Regions from separate parts of the Terrabacter sp. 2TAF16 genome, predicted to be linked through region 2. Evidence: predicted binding sites of a transcription regulator. Region 2 holds the regulator's gene; each other region holds the start of a gene.
The links. The regulator LexA, encoded in region 2, represses DNA repair genes until DNA is damaged. The targets are predictions, from matches to a motif close to TCGAACANNTGTTCGA.
Positions count from the first base shown of each region.

Region 1: the regulator LexA is predicted to act here: its motif matches at 1,303-1,318, upstream of AB4Z14_RS07580 (alpha-ketoglutarate-dependent dioxygenase AlkB).
Region 3: the regulator LexA is predicted to act here: its motif matches at 720-735, upstream of AB4Z14_RS15305 (DUF6504 family protein).
Region 4: the regulator LexA is predicted to act here: its motif matches at 1,136-1,151, upstream of recA (recombinase RecA).

Region 1 is NZ_JBFRFZ010000005.1:71,010-73,188, reverse strand. Features, by position in the region: gene AB4Z14_RS07585 (maleylpyruvate isomerase family mycothiol-dependent enzyme) at 1-616, opposite strand, end outside; gene AB4Z14_RS07580 (alpha-ketoglutarate-dependent dioxygenase AlkB) at 631-1,281, opposite strand; gene recO (DNA repair protein RecO) at 1,402-2,130, shown strand; gene AB4Z14_RS07570 (isoprenyl transferase) at 2,168-2,179, shown strand, end outside.
Region 2 is NZ_JBFRFZ010000007.1:164,726-166,904, forward strand. Features, by position in the region: gene AB4Z14_RS12760 (hypothetical protein) at 1-24, opposite strand, end outside; gene AB4Z14_RS12765 (LysM peptidoglycan-binding domain-containing protein) at 292-705, opposite strand; gene lexA (transcriptional repressor LexA) at 934-1,659, shown strand; gene AB4Z14_RS12775 (hypothetical protein) at 1,769-2,179, shown strand, end outside.
Region 3 is NZ_JBFRFZ010000009.1:129,112-131,290, forward strand. Features, by position in the region: gene AB4Z14_RS15300 (DUF4126 domain-containing protein) at 1-329, opposite strand, end outside; gene AB4Z14_RS15305 (DUF6504 family protein) at 934-1,365, shown strand; gene AB4Z14_RS15310 (SAV_6107 family HEPN domain-containing protein) at 1,397-1,846, shown strand; gene AB4Z14_RS15315 (DNA polymerase III subunit alpha) at 1,855-2,179, shown strand, end outside.
Region 4 is NZ_JBFRFZ010000005.1:128,639-130,817, forward strand. Features, by position in the region: gene recA (recombinase RecA) at 1-958, opposite strand, end outside; gene AB4Z14_RS07840 (O-acetyl-ADP-ribose deacetylase) at 1,178-1,726, opposite strand; gene AB4Z14_RS07845 (DUF3046 domain-containing protein) at 1,726-1,974, opposite strand; gene AB4Z14_RS07850 (DUF3352 domain-containing protein) at 2,131-2,179, shown strand, end outside.

The sequences.
Region 1 (2,179 bases), on a different contig from region 2:
TGCCGGTGATGCGCACGGGAGTGACCGTCCACGCGTGCATGGCATCGACCGTCGCGATCGTCACCGGCGCCGAGACCGGTACGTGCGTCAGGTCCGGCTCGGGCTCGTGGCCGCGCATGATCCGCAGGGCCTCGTCGATGCCGTCGGCGGCCAGCCGACAGTCGAGCGGGGTCCGCTCACCCACCGTGACCTCGGCGTCGACGCGGTGCACCATCGCCTCGTGGGCCTGGCGACGGCGGATGTAGCCGGCGGTCTGGTCCTCGTCGTACCACATCCACAGCGGCGTCTCGGGCGCCAGCTCGCCGAGCACCCGCTGAAGCCGCTCGCTCGAGCGGTCGAAGAAGGCGAGCAGCCCGCCGCGGTCGCCCGGACGCTCCTCGCGGCTCGCGTTCATCGCGTCGAGGTCGGCCGGATCGGTGAGCCTGCGCTCGGCGATCTCGCCCCAGAACCACTGCACCTCGCCGAGGTGCCACAGCAGGTCGTCGGCGTCCCAGTCGGGACACGTCGGCACGCGGGCGTCCGCTGGGGCCGTCGCGAGCACGGTCCGGAAGCGGGCCGAGTCGGCCGCGAGGTGGTCGAGGAAGGGAAGGGGGCCACCTGAGCGGCTGGACGGCATACGTGGGTCTCCTGTCAGCGAACACCGGCTACACGGAACTGCACCGAGATGCGCGGCCCCATCGGCTCGGACGTCTTCGGCACCGAGTGGTCCCATGTCCGCTGGCACGAGCCGCCCATCACGACGAGGTCACCATGTCCCAGGGGATAGCGCAAGCTCTTTGTCGTCGAGCCGGGGATCGGTCCGCCGTCACGAGGGCGGAGGGCGAGTGTGCGTGCGGAACCGAGCGACAGGATCGCGATCATCGTGTCGCTGTCGCGCGAGCGCCCGATGCGGTCGCCGTGCCAGGCGACGCTGTCGCGACCGTCGCGGTAGAGGCACAGGCCGGCCGTGACGAACGGTTCGCCGAGCTCGGGCGCGTAGTGACGGCTCAGGGCGTCGCGGGCCTCGACGAGCATCGGGTGGGGCAGCCTCTCGTCGCCGGCGTAGAACTTCGTCAGCCGGGGGACGTCGACGACGGAGTCGTACATCTGCCGGCGCTCGGCGTGCCACGGCACGTCACGCAGCAGGGCCGTGAAGAGCTCGTCGCCGGCCGCGAGCCAGCCGGGACGGACGTCGACCCACGCGCCGTGGGCCAGGTGGTGGCGGGTCTTCCCGGTGCCGACGTCGCGCAGCGTCATCGCGTCGGTGAGGTCGAGGAGCGAACCCTGGAGAGAGAGGTCCATGGCCCCACGATAGCCCACGGGTCGAACGGGTGTTCGACTCGTTGCGGTGTTTCGCGGCGACCTCGTGGAGACCGGCGCGTGCGGTGCCACCGACGCCTCGGCGGGGGAGACAATGGACCCATGCCCCTCTACCGTGACGAGGCGATCGTCCTGCGCACCCACAAGCTGGGCGAGGCCGACCGCATCATCACGATGCTGACCCGCACGCGGGGTCGGGTCCGCGCCGTCGCCAAGGGAGTGCGCCGCACGAAGTCGCGCTTCGGGTCGCGCCTCGAGCCCGGCATGGTCATCGACGTGCAGTGCTACGAGGGTCGCAACCTCGACACCGTCACGCAGGTCGAGACCCTGGCGCCCTACGGCGACGCGATCGCCCGTGACTACATCGCCTACACGTGCGCCACCTCGATGCTCGAGACGGCGCTGCAGCTCACCGAAGAGCACGAGCCGCAGACGCAGCAGTACCTCCTGCTCGCCGGCGCGCTGCGCTCCCTCGCCGAGCGCACCCACGACGCCGGGCTCGTCCTCGACGCCTACCTGCTGCGCTCGCTCGCCGTCGCCGGCTGGGCACCGAGCTTCGTCGACTGCGCGAAGTGCGGCGCCCCGGGCCCGCACCGGGCCTTCAACGTGCAGGCCGGCGGCGCCGTGTGCTCCGTATGCCGTCCGCCCGGCTCGAGCGCCCCCGCCCCCGAGACCTTCGAGCTGCTCGCGTCACTGCTGACCGGCGACTGGGACGTCGCCGACGCAAGCGACGAGCGCTGCCGTCGGCAGGGCAACGGCCTCGTCTCCGCCTTCCTCCAGTGGCACATCGAGCGAGGGCTGCGGTCGCTGCGCCTCGTCGAGCGCGCCTGAGCCAGCAGCGAACCCGATCCCGACCGACCGGAGCCCCATGTACGCCAAG
Region 2 (2,179 bases):
GTCGGTGTCCACGTCGTAGCGCATCCCCTGCTCCCTTCCGAGGACAGCCACGCTAGGCAAGGCGCCCGAGGACTCGAGCCCGTCATCCACAGGGGTCGGGAACGGCAGCTGCGGGCACAGCAGGACGCCGCACCCCGGTCAGGGATGCGGCGTCCGGGGCAGGAACGGCGGGGTCGAAGCGCCGCTACCGCCAGCCGCTGAAGGTGGAGCCAACGCGGCGGATCGGAAGGGCCGGGACGGGCGCAGCCGGACACACGGCATACGTCCTCGGCCGGCCCAGGAGGCCCCGGGTCAGCGACCCGGGACGACGAGCTGCTGGCCGGCGTGGACCGAGCTGGTGCTGAGCGCGTTGGCGATCTGCAACTCGACGACACCCTCGGCCGTGGTGAGCTCAGGCAGCTCGCGGGCGGCGATGCCCGACAGGGTCTGGCCGGACCGGACCGTGATCGTGCGCGGCTCGCCCGTGGCCGACGCGAGCTGACCGGCGAGTCCGACGCCGAGGAGGGAGACGACGCCCGCGACGAGGAGCGTCACGACGAGGCGACCGAAACGCGTCAGGCGCATCGGCGGCCTCGCGGCACGCGCCGCACGAGCGGCCTCCGGCCCGGTGGGGACGAGGACGAGACGGGGCCGACCGGTCGGCTGCGACCGCGCGGGCTCCTCGGTGTGCGGCTGACGAACGGCCTCGAGGACGATGGCGCTCATGGTGACCTCCCCTTGCTCCTGATCTGGCGAACACGTGTTCGATAGAACGTCTGTACGAGTTGTAGCACGTATGTTCGATGAAGTCGAGACACGCATCGAACAGGTGTTTGGCAACTGTGTTCGAACTGCGTAGTCTTTCCTCACACCACAGACCTCACCAGCCACCACTGACACTGGCCCCACACCCAGCGTCACGACGCGGACTGACGAGCCGACGAAGGGGACACCATGGGCGTGACCGAGCTTCCCGATCGCGAGACCGGCGACGGTCTCACCGTCCGCCAGCGGCGGGTGCTCGAGGTCATCCGCAACTCCGTCGACCGGCGCGGCTACCCGCCGAGCATGCGCGAGATCGGCGACGCCGTCGGCCTCGCCAGCCCTTCGAGCGTCTCCCACCAGCTCAACGCCCTCGTCGCCAAGGGCTACCTGCGACGCGACCCGAACCGGCCGCGGGCCCTCGAGGTCGTCTCTCCCGACGCGAAGGCCGAGGAGCTCGGCTACCGCGGAGGCGACCCGACCGTGCCACGTCCACGGGGCGACCACTACGACACCGAGACCGACTCGGGCGACGCGCGCCCCGAGGCCTCCTATGTCCCGGTGCTCGGCCAGATCGCCGCCGGCGTGCCGATCACGGCCGAGGAGGTCGTCGAGGACGTCTTCCCGCTGCCCAAGCAGCTCGTGGGCGAGGGCGATCTCTTCCTGCTCAAGGTCACCGGCGACTCGATGGTCGAGGCCGCCATCTGCGACGGCGACTGGGTCGTCGTGCGCCAGCAGCAGCACGCCGAGAACGGCGACGTCGTGGCCGCGATGCTCGACAACGAGGCGACGGTCAAGACGTTCAAGCGCACCGACGGGCACGTGTGGCTCATGCCGCACAACCCTGACTTCTCGCCCATCGACGGCGACCACGCGACGATCCTCGGCAAGGTCACGGCGGTCCTGCGCCGGCTCTGACGACGCGCCGCTCCCCCACCCGACGACGGATGCCGTCGGCGCCCCTCGCGCCGGCGGCATCGTCGCGTCCGGGAGGCGTATCGGACGCGACGGCGCGAGACTCTGACTCGTGAGTCCTGCGAAGGAGACCGCCATGGCACCCGGCCGCACCCGCGACGTCGTCTTCACCTACCGCTACCTGCGCGGCGCAATGATCGCCCTGCTCCTCATGCTGCTCCTCTCGGTGGGCTACCAGTGGTGGTGGGAGACCGACCACTCGTGCTGGCTCGGCTCGATCAGCGCGTACTACTACACGCCGGCGCGGACCGTCTTCGTCGGCTCGCTGTGCGCGCTCGGGGCCAGCCTCATCGCCTACAAGGGGCACTCGCCCGAGGAGGACGTGCTGCTCAACTTCTCGGGCTTCATGGCCTTCGTCGTCGCCATGGTCCCGACGGTGCCGGACGGGCGGTGCGGGCCGAACGCGTACACCCAGACCCCGGCCGAGATCGCCGCGGCCGTGCGCAACAACATCTGGTCTCTC
Region 3 (2,179 bases), on a different contig from region 2:
GTGACACCACCGGTCGCCGCGCCCACGGCGGCGTCGAGGCTCGCCGTGTCGTGGCCGATGAGGTAGCCGATCGTCGCCCCGACGGCCGGTCTGACGACGGTGTGCACGGAGTCCCAGGCCGAGTCGACGTAGGGGATCTTGTCGGCGAACATCTCGACGACGAAGAGGACGCCCGCCCCGATGAGCACGTCGGTGCGAGCCAAGGCGTTCGGGATCTGGCTCAGGTTGAAGACCTTGTCGGCCAGCCCGAGGACGAGCACGACGGCGTACGCGTTGATGCCGCTGCCCCACCCGGTGGTGAAGGCCATGGGGATGAGCTCGGCGCCCACGACACCCCTTCGGTCGTGCGCCGGTCGCCGGTGCGCCGGTGCGGCTGTGGCCCGACCGGTCGGCCGAGCCCAGGTCCAACGTCCCTGACGCTCCCGTATTCCCGGGGGTGGCGCAACGGGGCGCGCTGCAGGCGGCGGAAGGGGGCAGCGGAACGGGCCCGATCCGTGAGCGGACAGGACCCCTGCGCCCCTCCGTTCGCGGACCGAACCCGCGCCATCACTCTGTCGCCGGGGACGCCGCACGGACCTGAGCACGGGTACTCAGATCGGTCCGGAGCGGGGCGAAACGGACGCGTGCGGAGAGGTCGGCTGCGGCGGCTCGGGATCGCGTGGACGTGACCCGCGGACCGTCTTGACAGGCTGTCGGCGCCAGGGGTTAGGCTTCGAGTATCGAACAGGTGTTCGAACGTCGTCTCTTCGGGTGAGGTGCCCGGGAGGTGAGGTCCGAGCCGGTGTCCGAGCCAGTCAGTTGTCAGTCAGTTGTCAGTTCAAGTCGTCGGTTGGTGTCGGACCGCTCGTGTGGGGCGCGGGTGGTCTGGGTCGTGATGTCCGGCCTCGACGTGTCCGAGGGAGACGTGTCGTGGTGCGCAGGTTCAGTGACGCCGTGCAGGTGAGAGTGCGCGAGCGGGAGCAGCAGGAGCAGTCCGTCGTGGGCTCCGGTGGTCCGGTCGGAAGGTCGACCTGTCCGCCCGGGTCCTCGAGGTCCTCACGGGACTCCGGGTCGTCGGGACCCTCGGGTTCCGAGGCCGGGTCCCTCGAGGCGCCGCCCGAGGCGTTCATCTGGCGCGGGCGCCTCTACGTCGTCCGAGGCGTCCTCGCCCAGTGGCGCGAGCGGCGGGCCTGGTGGCACGACGCGCTCGAGGCCGACGAGGCGCAGGTCCGTCCCGGCGAGACGCTCGTCGCCGCGGCGAGCGAGCAGCACGTCTGGCGCGTCGAGGCGAGCCCGGGATGGTCGTTCACGCCCGGGGTCTACGACCTCGCCCACGACGAGTCCCCGCGCGGCGACCACTGGTCGCTCGTCCGGGTCGCCGACTGAGCCCATGATACGAGAGAGGAGAGGAACCACCATGACCACCGCCCACGACCTGCGCCGCCCACCCATCTCGGTCGCCGTGCTCGACCTGCTCGAGCGGGGCCGGACCACCCTCGAGACCGCGTGCCGCACGAGCGACGCGTCCGAGCGCTATCGCGACGCCCACCTCGGAGCCCTGCGCGCCGCCGCGGCCCTCGTCGCCGCCCGCACCGTGCCGTCGCCACGTTCGCGACCGCGCAGCGTGTGGCAGGTGCTGCCCGGGGTGGCCCCGGAGCTGGGGGAGTGGGCCGCCTTCTTCGCCGCCTGTTCGGCGCACCGGTCGGTCATCGACCGCGGCGGTCACATCAGCGCACGCGAGTCCGACGACCTGCTGCGCCAGGCCGAGATGTTCCTCGAGATCGTCCAGGACCTCCTCGGTGTCCCTGCGACGATCCCGCTGCCGCAGTCGATCACCCCGGTCTCGAGGAGCCGGGCGAGCGGGTGACGACCGGCATGACCACTACCATCACCAGCGGCCGCACGAGCAGCGCGGCCGGCAGCACCGAGAGCTTCGTGCACCTGCACGTCGCGTCCGGCTACTCCATGCGCTACGGCACGGCCAAGCCGCACCAGCTCGTCGAGCGTGCCGCGGCGTTCGGGCAGCCGGCGCTCGCCCTGACCGACCGCGACGGGCTCTACGGCGCCGTGAAGTTCGTCCGCTCCTGCATGGAGCACGACGTCGCGCCGGTCCTCGGCGTCGATCTCGCCCTCGGCCCCGAGCACCCCGAGCGCCAGCGCAGCCGTCCCGTGCGCACCCCGGTCCGTGGCGGCGCCCTCG
Region 4 (2,179 bases), on a different contig from region 2:
CGGCGAGGTCGGGGTTGTCCTTGAGGAAGTTGCGAGCGTTCTCCTTGCCCTGGCCGAGCTGGTCGCCGTCGTAGGTGTACCAGGCACCGGCCTTGCGGACGAAGCCGTGCTCGACGCCCATGTCGATGAGGCCGCCCTCACGCGAGATGCCGTGGCCGTAGAGGATGTCGAACTCGGCCTGCTTGAACGGCGGGGAGACCTTGTTCTTGACGACCTTGACGCGGGTGCGGTTGCCGACCGGCTCGGTGCCGTCCTTGAGGGTCTCGATGCGACGCACGTCGAGGCGGACCGAGGCGTAGAACTTCAGCGCCTTGCCACCGGTCGTCGTCTCGGGCGAGCCGAACATGACGCCGATCTTCTCGCGGAGCTGGTTGATGAAGATCGCCGTGGTGCCGGTGTTGTTGAGGGCGCCGGTGAGCTTGCGCAGCGCCTGGCTCATGAGTCGTGCCTGCAGGCCCACGTGGCTGTCGCCCATCTCACCCTCGATCTCGGCGCGCGGCACGAGGGCCGCCACGGAGTCGATGACGATGATGTCGATGGCACCCGAGCGGATCAGCATGTCGGCGATCTCGAGCGCCTGCTCGCCCGTGTCGGGCTGCGACACGAGCAGGGCGTCGGTGTCGACACCGAGCTTCTTCGCGTAGTCCGGGTCGAGCGCGTGCTCGGCGTCGATGAACGCCGCGATGCCACCGGCCTTCTGCGCGTTGGCGACCGCGTGGAGCGCGACGGTCGTCTTGCCCGAGGACTCCGGGCCGTAGATCTCGACGACGCGTCCGCGCGGCAGACCGCCGATGCCGAGAGCGACGTCGAGGGCGATCGATCCGGTGGGGATCACCTCGATGGGCGGACGGATGTCGTCGCCGAGGCGCATCACCGCACCCTTGCCGTAGCTCTTCTCGATCTGGCCCATCACCGAGGAGAGGGCCTTGTCCTTGTCCTTTTCCTGCACCGAAGCCATGTCGGTCACCTATCTGCCGTCTGCGTTGCGGTCGTCTACCTTCGACCCGGGCCACGGCCTCGTGCTGCGAGGTCCGCTGTCGGGTCAGACGCTAGGTGCCGGCGCCGACATCGGGAGGATCCACGAGACGGCCTGTGGACGATGCGGGTGGTGGCGCAGGACCTGTGGAGAACACTACCGAACAGGTGTTCGAAGTCCGCACGACACGCCGATCCCGGGTCAGCGTGTCGCTCTCAGCCGCGTCAGCGCCCGGTCGAACGCGGCGTACGCCGGGTCGGAGAAGAGCCAGAACCGCGCCTCGCGCACCCCGACGTGCACCGTGAGCGCTGCCGCCAGCGCCTCGAGCGACACCCCCGCCGCCGCGTCGAGCGGGTAGCCGTAGACCCCGCACGAGACGGCGGGGAAGGCGAGCACCGCGCAGCCGGCGGCGTCGGCGACCTCGACCGACCGCACGTAGCAGCTCGCCAGGAGCTCCGGCTCACCGTCACCTCCCCCTCGCCAGACCGGGCCGACCGTGTGGATGACGTGCCGCACGGGCAGCCGACCGGCGCCGGTGATCTTCGCGTCGCCGGTGTCGCACCCGCCGAGCAGCCGGCACTCGGCGAGCAGAGCCGGCCCCGCTGCCCGGTGGATCGCCCCGTCGACACCGCCGCCGCCCAGCAGGGACCGGTTCGCGGCATTGACGATGGCGTCGGCCGAGGCGTCGCTCGTGATGTCGCCGTGCCGCAGCGTGATCCGCGACAGACCGGGGTCGAGCGACGCCGGCATCAGCGACCAGCCTGACCGCCCTGGGCCCCCCGAGCGACACGGGTGTCACGTCCGAGACGTCGCTCCGGTGGCACGTCCATGTCGACGCACAGCGCTTCCCACACCGCACGCGGCGCCTCGCCGTCGGCGAGGGCCTGAACGACGGTGCGGTTGCCGAGCGCACCCAGCACGTGGTCACGGGCGAGCGACCCGGCATACGCCGCGCCGAACTCGTCGTCCATCAAGGTCCAGAAGTGGCTGATCCGCACCACTGCAGTGTGCCACCCGTGGCACCGGAACCGTTCCACGCGAATCCGTCGTCGGAGCGTTATCGCAACCGGCCGCGGACGTCCGGCGCTGCCGGTATCGTCCTCTCGTCCCGCGCGCAACCGCAGGACGCACCGAACTCTTCAGGGGAGCACACCATGACCGAGCCCACCGAGCCCACCGGGCCCACCGAGCCCACCGAGCCCA